DNA from 2 places in the Vibrio zhugei genome. Region 2 is predicted to be linked to the other one. Evidence: riboswitches for the same ligand, from Rfam matches in the RefSeq annotation. Region 2 holds a riboswitch; the other holds the start of a gene.
The links. A riboswitch is a leader RNA that binds a small molecule or an ion and turns the genes downstream of it on or off. The one in region 2 is predicted to bind lysine.
Positions count from the first base shown of each region.

Region 1 (6,335 bases), 880 kb from region 2:
GCAGGCAGATCCAATTGCCAATCCGCGGTGAGTGGCACCGTTTTTCTTTCGACACCAAAGGTTTCCGCACTAATGGCATACATTCCATAAGTAGGCGGACAATAGAGGATCGCATCTTCTCCTGCTTCACAAAACGCGCGAATTAAGAGCTCTATCCCCTCATCGGCGCCGCGAGACGTCAACACATGATCCGCATTCACTCCTGCATAATTGGCATAAGCATTGATCAGTGAATCAGGCTGACAATCACTGTAGCGATTTAACTGACTGAGAGTTAATTGGTATTCATTGTCAAAAGGCGATTCATTCGCATTAAGCCAGACATCACCTTCTCCACCAATACGTCGCGCCGACAGATAAGGGGTTAATGCTTGAATTTGTTTGCGAGCCAACTTTTCCATAACGACGATTCCTATTTCTGTAATTTATTCACTCGGATGGTCACGGCGCGGCGGTGGGCATCAAGCCCCTCAGCATTGGCCATTTCAACCACAGTCGGTGCGAGTGCTTGCAGCCCTTGAGGGGATAATTCTTGCACAGTCATGCGCTTACTAAAATCCGCGAGACCTAAACTCGAATAAGTTCGCGTATACCCATAGGTTGGTAACACATGATTGGTACCCGAGGCATAATCGCCCACAGATTCCGGTGACCAGCTTCCAAGAAAAATGGAGCCAGCATTATCAAACAATGGCACCAACTCTCGTGGATTTTTGGTTTGAACAATCAGGTGTTCCGGCCCGTAGAAATTGGAAATGGACACACATTGTGTCAGAGATTCCGCGATAATCACTAAGCTAGAGGCTAACGCCTGACGAGCAATGTCTGCACGGGATAAATCTTGCAGTTGCGCTTGAACCGCATCAATCACTTGATCGGCCAAAATAGGTGACGGTGTCACAAGAACCACTTGTGAATCCGGCCCATGCTCAGCCTGACTCAATAAATCCGCCGCGATAAACTCAGGGTCGGCATGCTCATCAGCAATCACTAGGACTTCTGAAGGACCGGCTGGCATATCAATCGCCGCACCACGGTAGTCATTGCTGACTTGACGTTTCGCTTCAGTGACATACGCATTACCTGGACCAAAAATTTTATCGACCTTAGTCACTGACTCAGAACCGTACGCCATCGCCGCTATCGCTTGAGCTCCGCCCAGGTTGTAGACCTCGTCGATTTGACACAGTTTGGCCACGTACAAAATTTCATCTGCGATCGGAGGTGGCGAGCACAGAATGACTTTACGACATCCAGCAATTTGAGCGGGAACACCAAGCATGAGGACCGTTGACGGTAACGGCGCACTCCCACCGGGAATATATAGACCGACTTGGCTAATCGGACGGGTGATTTGCTCGCAGACAACACCCGGCATAGTTTCAACTCGCAATGGTTGAACTTTTTGCGCTTTATGAAAGCAACTGATATTCGCATGGGCTTGCTCTAACGCCTGTTTCATTGCCGGCGTTAAACGCTCTGAGGCAGCGGCGATCTCTGCCTGACTGACTCGTAATGTTGCAGGTTTTACGCGATCAAACTTTTCGGTCAATTCCCACAACGCGGCGTCACCGCCCTCTCGGACCTGACCGATGACATCACTCACCACCGAACTGATGTTCGCTCCTTCAGAAATGGCGGGACGTTCTAAAATCGAATTATGCTGCTCTTCACTCAAAGATTGCCAAACAACGGTTCTCATCACGTTTACTCCATCATTTTTTCAATCGGTAGAACAAGGATAGAACTCGCCCCTAGGGCTTTAAGTTGTTCCATCGTTTCCCAGAATAAATTCTCTGCACTCACTAAGTGCAAGGCCATACGGGATTTATCTGCAGATAACGGTAATACCGTGGGATCTTCGGCGCCAGGTAACAATGCCGTAATTTCTTCCAGTTTTTCGACCGGTGCATGCAGCATAATGTATTTCGACTCTTTTGCTTGTTGAACGCCTTGCATGCGAGTCAATAAACGGTTGATCAAATTCACTTTATCTGGTGCAAACTCACCTGTGCGTTGAATCAATGTCGCTTTAGACTCAAAGATGACTTCCACTTCCTTAAGACCATTGGCTTCTAATGTTGCACCTGTCGAAACTAAATCGGCAATCGCATCGGCCAATCCAGCGCGCGGCGCCACTTCGACGGAACCAGTGAGCATGCAAGTACTAAAATCGATGCCTTCGCGATCCATATAGGCTTTCAGAAGTTGTGGGTAGGTGGTGGCAATGCGCTTACCTTGTAAATCTTGCGGGCCGTTATAGGTTTGGTCTGCGTCGATCGCAATTGACAGTCGACAACCCCCAAAGTCCATACGACGTAGCGTTTCAAACTCACTCGGCTTCTGTAACGCCACTCGGTCTAAACGCACTTCCTCAAGCTCATTTTCGCCAATAAAGCCAAGGTCAACGACTCCATCCATGATTAAACCAGGGATATCATCATCCCGGACCAGTAGTAGATCGATTGGCATATTTATTGAGTGAACCACTAAACGTTCACCCATAACATTAAATTGTACGCCACACTGTTTGAGTAAACTTTGGCACTCTTTAGCAAGGCGACCTTTTTTTTGAATTGCGATTCTTAGACGTTGCGATTGCATAAACACTTCCCTTTGCAAATTTTTGAAATTAAAAGATTTTTTCAAAACAGAATAAAAAAACCCTCGGGAGCTTGGTTCCCGAGGGTTGATAATCTGTGTCACGACTCAATTAACCACCGGGAGATTTCCTGTCTCCCGGGTATGCGCTCATCTCCCGACAGACTGACTAAGGATGATGATGGTGATGATGAATATTCATATTAGTTGAGCGCATATTTATAACCGTTTTTCGTTGGACTGAATTTACATTATCGAAGCTGCCGCGATATTTCAAGCGCTTTTTTGGTATTTTTTCTCCTTTATGGCTTAAAAGATTTTTCCCATAAAAAAAGGAAGTCCGAAGACTTCCTTTTAACGCTCTTTTTTAACCCAATCGTTACGCCATACTACGCGGCTGGGTTTTTATTTAGGATTCGTCGCTGAGACACCCATTTGAGCGCGGCACAGACCACAACAAACGCTAAGATCGTCGCGGCAAAGGCAATCAACGTCGAATCACTCATGCCTAAGACAATATAGCCAATCAGCGCAACGAAAGCGGTAGATAATGCATAAGGCAATTGGGTCGCCACATGATCAATGTGATTACAGCGCGCTCCGGTCGAGGATAAAATCGTGGTATCGGAAATCGGAGAACAATGGTCTCCAAATACTGAACCCGCCAATACCGCACTGAGCATCGGTAACATAAGCGCTAAATCAGTCGCCGCAGACATGTCTCCTGCGATAGGTAACATGATACCGAACGTCCCCCACGATGTGCCCGTTGCAAATGCCATGATACCCGACAAAATAAATAACAACACGGGTAGCCATTGCGGACTAATGCTGTCTTGCACAAGGGATGACAAGTAAGCCCCGGTTTTCACATCACCGATGACAGAACCAATGGTCCATGCAAACACCAAAATAATCACAGCACCAAACATGGATTTGGCGCCAATCCATAATGTGCGACCAATATCCCCTGCTGGGAGTTTTTGTTTCATCACTGTCACAATGGCCACCAAGAGCCCAACTAGACCTCCGCTAATCAACGAAGTATCCACTGCCGTATTTTCAAAGGCTCCCAACACAGAGAATCCATCACCATTCTCTGCTAATGTTTGAGCGCCAGTAAAAATCATCGTACCAATCGTCGCAATCACTAGCATTACGATCGGCAAAACCAGATCGGACACCTTACCATGTTGACTGGCAGGAATTTCAAGCTCTTCATCATCACTGGCTTGGGCAGAGCTGGTATCACAGCCACGTCCCTGCGATGCTTGCATTTCATGTTTACGCATTGGGCCAATGTCAATACGGAACCAAATCACCGCAAATACCATTAATAAGGCAAAAATGGCATAAAAGTTCATTGGAACCAATCGCATGTATGCCCCAAGAGGTGTGTAATCGGTAATGCCATGGCTCACGAGAATACCACTGACCAGAGTCATGATATAAGCCCCCCAGCTTGATGCGGGCATAACGACACACATCGGTGCTGCGGTCGAATCCAAGACATACGCTAGTTTTGCGCGTGATACATAAAAGCGGTCCGTCACCGGACGAGAAATAGACCCGACGGCAAGACTGTTAAAATAATCATCGACAAAGATAAAGACGCCTAAAAAAGCAGCAAGCAGCTGGGAACCCCGTTTACTTTTCACACGGACTTGTGCCCATTCAGCGAACGCATGAGTTCCGCCAGATAGGGATAATAGCGCGGTCATCATTCCCAATAAAATAAGGAAACCTAAAATACTCATGTTCCAAGTATTAATGCTACCGTCACTGACAAATACCGCGAGCACTTTCTGCCAAATATATACCACGGTGTTGGTGACCGAATAGTCAGCAAGAAGCAACGCGCCTAATACAATACCAACACCAAGGGACACTAACACTCGACGAGTAATAATGGCTAGACTGAGGGCCACTACTGGTGGAAGTAGTGATAACGGTGAGGTAGAAAAATCGATTAAATTCATGATCTTCAAAAACCAATTTTGTTGGTTAGAGATCTACTGCAGACAATTGTTATTCGCAAATAACAATTATGTTGAAGCAAGCGAAAGGGAAGCGAACACTCCACCCAACCCTACAGTAGCGCTCCATAGTTTAAAAACACAATAGACTATGGCAGTGTTGTACTTATTCAATACAACCCCAGCAGGCATATTCGATGGATACACAAGCTTCGGCGATCGTCCCTTTTTTTATGGTTCATTGACATCACTCCAACCATAAATACTGATGACTACCGCGCCTCTACGTCGAGAATCCAACAGTAAACAAACCTACGTTATAATTACTGTTTATCCTCGCTTAGGTGGCGGTTATTGTACGTATTCAAAACCTCAATGCAACCGGAATATTACTCAAGGTGTTGAATGTTCAATTTGTAACCAAATGAAAAATAATTTACTGAAAATTAACTTTGTTATGCACCAATATTCACTTAACCATCAATATTTACATTTATTGACAATTATTTTTCTCTAATTCATCACCATATATGTTTTAAAGCTGAACTTTTTATTGGAAAATACGTCGTATAGGATATATCATCGCCGCGTCATTATTATTATTTCATTTCGGATGTTGTAAGAATAAAAAGCTCGGTTTAAAATTACTTAAATTATTTTGATTTTATTTAATGGGAAACGGTCATGTCTGATTTAACAAAAACTCTACTCAATATTCGTAGCTTACGTGCTTTCGCTCGCGACTTAACTTTAGAACAACTTGAAGACGCGTTGGATAAATTAAACACCGTCGTTGAAGAACGTCGTCAAGCTGAAGAAGAAGAACGCGCAGCACTTGCTGAGCAAGAAGCGAAACTTTCTGCTATTGCTGAAAAGATCGCCGCTGACGGTATCGATGTTAACGCACTAATTACGGCGCTTTCTGGTGAAACAAAAACCAAAAGTAAAGCCAAAGGTAAACGTGCGCCACGTCCAGCGAAATATAAATATGTAGATACTAACGGCCAAGAAAAAACATGGACTGGCCAAGGTCGTACCCCTTCTGCTATCCAAAAAGCATTAGATGAAGGTAAATCTCTAGAAGATTTCGCCATTTAATCGGCGACCTGATTGCATTAAAAAGGCTCCGAATTCGGAGCCTTTTTTATTTTCACCACAGGTAAAAGAGGGATCAGTGAATCTACTGTTCTTATCGCCCTATCGTTCCCAATACGCTTCTTCTAGGCTGTCTTCACGCTCCGGTAAACCTTTCGATAAACGCGGCGAATGTTGAGCTAATACCTCATAACTTGCGCGATTAGAATATTTACAAACTTGTGAGAAAGAAGAGTATGTCAAAAACTCATGTTGATGCTTACTCGAATTAGGCACAATATCTCTATGGTATTTATTCGCAGACATGTCATGTAACAAAGCAGATAATGCCGCATCCCCTGCGCCATTAGTATTTTTAATTTTCTCTGGGCCACCCATATAAGGCGCAATATGTGAATACACTTTCATGGGGTTAACACAGCTTGCTTTCATCGCTGGGCGACTAAACTCGTAACGATTAAATTCTGGAATGGCACCGGGCAATAATGGCAACGTTGTTTCACGTTTACTGTCTTCTTCACAATATCCCGCCATAAATAATCCAACTGGGCCTGCTGTACATAATACAAGATCAACCCACTCCAGCGCTTTATCAGATGCCAATAATGGGTCGTCTTCACCAGTCAGAGCCGCTGCCTCATCTTCATTCATCGCCACCACAGA
Region 1 is NZ_CP033078.1:1,197,635-1,203,969, reverse strand. It holds gene hisC (histidinol-phosphate transaminase) at 1-401, opposite strand, end outside; gene hisD (histidinol dehydrogenase) at 413-1,702, opposite strand; gene hisG (ATP phosphoribosyltransferase) at 1,708-2,604, opposite strand; His leader region at 2,656-2,792, opposite strand; gene EAE30_RS10885 (Na+/H+ antiporter NhaC family protein) at 2,991-4,580, opposite strand; lysine riboswitch at 4,689-4,871, opposite strand; gene EAE30_RS10880 (H-NS family histone-like protein) at 5,262-5,675, shown strand; gene EAE30_RS10875 (inosine/guanosine kinase) at 5,775-6,335, opposite strand, start outside.
Region 1: it holds a riboswitch for lysine, as region 2 does, so the genes downstream of both, EAE30_RS10885 (Na+/H+ antiporter NhaC family protein) here and lysC (lysine-sensitive aspartokinase 3) in region 2, are expected to answer to the same signal.

Region 2 (6,335 bases):
CGGGGATAACAGGCTGATACCGCCCAAGAGTTCATATCGACGGCGGTGTTTGGCACCTCGATGTCGGCTCATCACATCCTGGGGCTGAAGTCGGTCCCAAGGGTATGGCTGTTCGCCATTTAAAGTGGTACGCGAGCTGGGTTTAGAACGTCGTGAGACAGTTCGGTCCCTATCTGCCGTGGGCGTTGGAGAATTGAAAGGGGCTGCTCCTAGTACGAGAGGACCGGAGTGGACGAACCTCTGGTGTTCGGGTTGTGTCGCCAGACGCATTGCCCGGTAGCTAAGTTCGGGATCGATAACCGCTGAAAGCATCTAAGCGGGAAGCGAGCCTTGAGATGAGTTCTCCCTGGCGCTTTAAGCGTCCTAAAGGGTTGTTCGAGACTAGAACGTTGATAGGCAGGGTGTGTAAGCGTTGTGAGGCGTTGAGCTAACCTGTACTAATCGCCCGTGAGGCTTAACCATACAACACCAAAAAGGTTTTGTAACGGACTCAATAGAGTACTTGAGTGTGTGAGAACGGCTTACGAGCCAAAAAAACAGCTTTCCAGATTGCATGAGTATCGCGTAAGCGGTAGTCATAAAGAATTTGCTTGGCGACCATAGCATTTTGGCCCCACCTGATCCCATGCCGAACTCAGAAGTGAAACGAAATAGCGCCGATGGTAGTGTGGGGCTTCCCCATGTGAGAGTAGGTCATCGCCAAGCTTTAATTAAGACATAGCGTGATTAACGTTATGGAAAAACCAGTTTGCGGAGCGGTAGTTCAGCTGGTTAGAATACCGGCCTGTCACGCCGGGGGTCGCGGGTTCGAATCCCGTCCGTTCCGCCATTTGTTTTGAAGCCTCGTTCGATTGAACGAGGCTTTTTTTCGTCTAGAATTCTGATAGTTATTCATACATTTCCCTTAAACTCTCCACCTTAATTTTACACGTTTACGACGAGAGTCAGACCTATTTGTGAGGTACTGTTAAATCCTTGTGAATAACGAGCGTTTTTCTTTTCTTCCTGCAAGCCGAGTGTTAATTTGAATAACAAATGTCTCGCACCAATTTTTTAATGGAGTTTTAGTCAATGAGGTTGTCTTACTTAGCTATTTTGACATCTTGTTTTATTGCTAACGTTGCCTATTCGGAACAACCTGATAATAAGGCAATAAGCGCAGCAGAAAAAAGTGCATCTTCGGATTCATTACTTGAGGAACGGGTAGAAGACGAGAGTAAAGTTATAGATAACCCTTTTGTTATCATGCCATATAAAGCCAACTATCTGTTGCCTGTAACGTACAATCCACACCCTAATGATAAACCGTTTAAAAAAGATAGTGCTTACGCAGATGATTTGGATAAGTTAGAAGCTAAGTTCCAGATTTCTTTTAAAATGCCGCTCGCCATTGATTTAATTGATGATGGTGATTTGTATTTTGCTTATACCAACCAATCATGGTGGCAAGTTTATAATAGAGATAATTCTTCCCCTTTTAGAGAAACTGTTCACGAACCTGATATCTTTATGATATTCCCTAATGATTGGAAAATTGGTGGCTTTACGAACTCGTTTTGGCAGGTGGGTGCGGTACATCAGTCGAATGGCCGTTCAGGTAGCTTGTCACGCAGTTGGAACCGGCTATATGGCTCCATGCTCTTTGATAAAGGTCCTTTAGCAATCAATACCAAGGTGTGGTGGCGTATTCCTGAAAGTAAGAAAAAGAATCCGACAGATGCGACAGGTGATGATAACCCCAATATCACTCACTATCTTGGCAACTTTGAAGTGACTGGTCTTTACGGCGTTGGTGAGCAGCGGTATACCTTTATGTTTCGTGATAACTTAGAGAAGCATAATCGAGGTGCGTTACAGCTGACTTGGAGCTACCCTATCCATAATAATTTGCGTGCTTATGTGCAGTATTTTAATGGTTATGGAGAAAGTTTGATTGATTACGATGTTCATACTCAGCGTATTGGTGTGGGAATTGCGTTGAACGACTTGTTGTAAGGCGGGATCATTATTATCAATAAAAAGGGGAGCTCTCATTGCTCCCCTTTTTTCATCTCACGGAATTTACTGCGGTGTTACTTCTTGCTCGCTTGATTCTGTTTTGTAATGCATATCTTTTTCGGCAATTTTGGCTTTTTCTATCATTGGAGTAATGGTAGAACCTTGAACCAAAATCGAGAATACTACGACGGCATACGTCATCACCAATACCAACTCTTTTACATCGATGAGTTTCTCTGGAATGACGAGAATGCCAGATGGGATCGATAATGCCATGGCCAGAGCGAGTCCGCCGCGTAAGCCACCCCAGGTTAAGATGCGTACTGACCATGGGTTGTAGTTACGATAACGTTTGAAGAAAATATAAGGCACTAGCACACTTAAGTAGCGACCACAAAGGACTAACGGTATGGCAACGGCCATGACAATCCAGTCTTCAACGTGGAATTTGAACAAGAGCATTGACATACCGATCAGTAAGAAGAGTACGCCATTTAAAAACTCATCGACAAGCTCCCAAAAGTGGTCAAGATGCTCTTCACTCTCTTTAGAGAAGCCAATAAAACGTGTCCAGTTACCTATCATGATGCCTGAGATCACCATCGCCAATGGACCTGAAACATGGATAACATCAGCGAAGACAAAGCCAGCGGTTGGAATACCAATGGTCAGTAACAGTTCCATCGAGTGGTCATTCGTGGCACTGATCAGATAGTGGAAAATCAATCCCAAAACTAAGCCATAAATAATTCCGCCAATCGCCTCGTGTAAAAAGAGCTCGATGACACTCCCCACCGTGGGCGCCTCTTTACCAAAAGCGATAGTAAAAATGGTCACAAATATCACTAGGCCAAACCCATCATTGAATAGGGATTCCCCCTCGATTTGCGTAGAAATACGTCGTGGTGCGTTCAGTTTTTTTACAATAGCCAGTACCGCAATCGGGTCGGTAGGCGAGATCAGGGCACCGAAAAGTAAACAATAAATCAGGGCAAGATTGATGCCGAGGAGTTGACATAACCCGAAGAGAGCAAAGCCGATAAAGAAGGTAGAAAAGAGAGTGGCTCCTAGGGCGAGTATGGCTATTTCCCATTTTTGATCTTTTAAGTTGGGAAGTTTTATTCCGAGTCCTCCGGCAAAGAGCAAGAACCCTAAAATACCTTTGAGTAGAAAGTCTTCAAAATTAATACTTGTTACTGTTTCTCTAGCAATCTGTGTGAGGTGGAACCAGTTGTTTTGACCTGCAACTAATATGAGTAAGGATAACAACATGGAACCGGCAGTAATAGCAATCGTAGTTTGCATGTTTCCTATTTTGCTGTTGAAGAAGGCAATCATCATTGCTGCAGCAGACAAGAAACACAGAGTGTAATAAACCGACATAGTTTTCTCTTATGTAACAACTTGTAAACGCAAATTGTCGTTCGATGCTGGGTAAATAGCAACCGTTTTTTTCTCACAATGAGAGAGCCATGAGGACGATAGGGGGCGGCAAATAGAGGTGAATAACGGATTAAGCGAATCTCATCATTGTTATCAATGAGAGTCGCTATCAGAGGGGAAATTATGGATGAAATACCGAGTAATCAGCCGCCCTTAAACACGGTTTAAGGGCGGGCACTCATGGTATTACTCAAATAATTGTTCGTGCAGATGTTGGATGGCTTGCTTGGCCGATGAGGAATCAACTAAGAAACATAAATTATGTTCACTCGCACCATAGCAAATCATGCGGACATTGAAGTCATCCAAGGCGCCAAATACCTTTTTTGCATAACCTTGATTGTCCATATGATTACCAATTAGCGCGATTAAGCTTAAATCATGCTCAACTTTTACTGAGCATAGAGATTGCAGTTCTTCTTGAACCGCAGCCGGTAATTCTGGGGCGCCCCCTGAGGTATCTGTTTTATCCAGAGTGAGCGAGACACTGATTTCTGAGGTCGTAATAAGGTCAATGGACAGTTTATGTTTGGCCAGTATTTCAAAAACTTTGGCTAGAAACCCATAGGATTGGAACATTTTTTCGCTGTGCAGTGTCACCATGGTTTGATTATCACGCAAAGCAAGGGCTCGGAATTGCGGGGCACTCTCAACTTGTTTGCGGATCCATGTACCGCCTTGTTCTGGCGCTTTGGATGAGCCAACGAAAACGGGAATGCCTTGACGCAACGCCGGTAGTAATGTGGAGGGGTGTAAGATTTTTGCTCCAAAATTGGCCATCTCAGAAGCTTCATTAAAACTGATCTCTCCAATTGGAGAAGCGTTTGGAGCAATACGTGGGTCGGTACTATAAATGCCGGGTACGTCAGTCCAAATTTCCAAGCCTGATGCATTCACCGATTCAGCGATCAGTGCGGCCGAATAATCACTGCCGCCACGACCTAGTGTGGTGGTGTTCCCTTGACTATCAGAGCCAATGAATCCTTGCGTCACTACAATATGCTGTTCACACAATGTGGTTAAATGCTCGGAGGCCAAATCACGAATGGTTTCTAATTGCGGCTCGGCCTTACCAAAATTATCATCGGTACGCAGTACATGGCGGATATCGAAGCGTACGGCATCTAATCCTCGCTCACGCAGTATTTGTGTGAGTAAATGTGTCGACATCAGCTCACCACATGAGACTAAGTGATCGGTTAATTTATGACTGGTTTGGTAGGCTGCCGCTTCAGAAGCGCTAGTAATGACATCAATAAAGTGAAGGAGATGTTCTTCCACGCTGCTAGGATCATTGAGTTGCTCGATGATGGTTTGGTGAATCGCGGCAATTTGACCAATCAGAGACGCACGCTCCTGAGGGTTCTCAATACCACTTGATAGAGTAACGAGTAAGTTAGTGACGCCAGAGCAAGCACTACTGACAACCAGTTTCGTCTGTGGGTTGCGTTCGATAATGGCTGCGCAGCGATTCATGGCTGTAAAGTCTGCCACACTGGTTCCACCAAATTTCGCTACATTAAATGTGCTCACAATAGATCTCCCATAACTAAAATAAAAGGTATAACACCTAGGCTTTCACGATTAAAGAGAGGGGGAGAATAAGCGTTAAGAGGCAGTATGATTGGCATAACCTCAGAAGCTCTTCACACAATCTGTGCGACAGTTGAAGGGATTCAGCCCATTCACCCGGTCATAGTATTCCACTGATAAAATGACCTCGGCACTACTCTCCCTCAATGATTTGTCTTGGAGTAGTGGCTCCACAAAACATCTACCTAGGTAGCGCTCCTCTTCTGTTATGTTTTCCATTGAACGGGTTTACGAGATTAATGTCAATGGCTTTGAATAAATATTGCTTAAAAGTGTTTTTTTATTTACATACTACTTATTGATTTTTTCTAACGTCACTCGGGCGGAAGATAAAGCCGCAGAGACGGTATCTGGCGTTAAATCAGTAAAGTCGATGTTAGGAAATAAAAACTCCGCTTCGTGGCGGGTTTGCTCCGCGCGACTGGCCTCTCCCAGAGCTTCGTAAGAAAGAATCAATTTTTTATAAAAAATGGGGCGAGGGGTGTGTTTAATTACCGTTTGTGCCCAATTGACAAAAGGTATGATGTCTTCAGGTTGTTTGGTTTTTAACCCCTTACGTAAATACAAACTATACACGTCCCAGTCATAGCGGTCTTTCCATACTGCCAGATTAGTCACACGGTGAATCATATCTGCGTGCTTGATTGGATCGTGTTCAAAGCGATTTAAAACATAATTTGTTTGTAAGGTGGTCAACATAAAGAAGCTGATCACCAAAGGGATTAATAAAGAAAATATTCTCAATGTCCGGGCTATCGACGCATGAAACGAGAAAGTCCAATGGGACAACGAGCGTTGTTCTATCCAGTAGAGCAAGATTAAAAAGGTGATCCAATGAGCGGCTGAGTGGTAAAACGGGTACTCCAGTTGTGTGTGCAATGTAATTGGGATGAGAAGCGCAAGTAGAGCAAGACGAGTGCCTTTTTTAGCAGACAAGAGACGAATAATGACTAAGCTTGCCGCAATCAGCATACCCAGCACCGGCACCACGCCACCTTCAACGCCCCAGTACATCAGCTCATTATGAGGGTGATCCATCGATGGAAGGCCAGGAGGATAACTTGGATTTAATTGATGCTGGCGAGCGGTATAAAGAATGTATTGAGATTCAAATCGTCCATAACCATATCCGGTAAATGGCTTTTCAATGATCATGTCTAGCGTTTGAGGAAAGGTATAACGGCGCGGACTTTGTAAGTCGACTTTATTTGCAACAAAACCTGATACGCCTTGTTGTTGCATTGAGAATAAGGCAATGCAGACGCCTGTGATGATGGCGATGATCCATAAAATAAAACGCT
Region 2 is NZ_CP033078.1:312,885-319,219, forward strand. It holds rRNA gene EAE30_RS06585 (23S ribosomal RNA) at 1-462, shown strand, start outside; rRNA gene rrf (5S ribosomal RNA) at 590-705, shown strand; tRNA gene EAE30_RS06595 (tRNA-Asp) at 753-829, shown strand; gene EAE30_RS06600 (phospholipase A) at 1,072-1,995, shown strand; gene EAE30_RS06605 (cation:proton antiporter) at 2,062-3,381, opposite strand; gene lysC (lysine-sensitive aspartokinase 3) at 3,628-4,974, opposite strand; lysine riboswitch at 5,073-5,245, opposite strand; gene EAE30_RS06615 (PglL family O-oligosaccharyltransferase) at 5,326-6,335, opposite strand, start outside.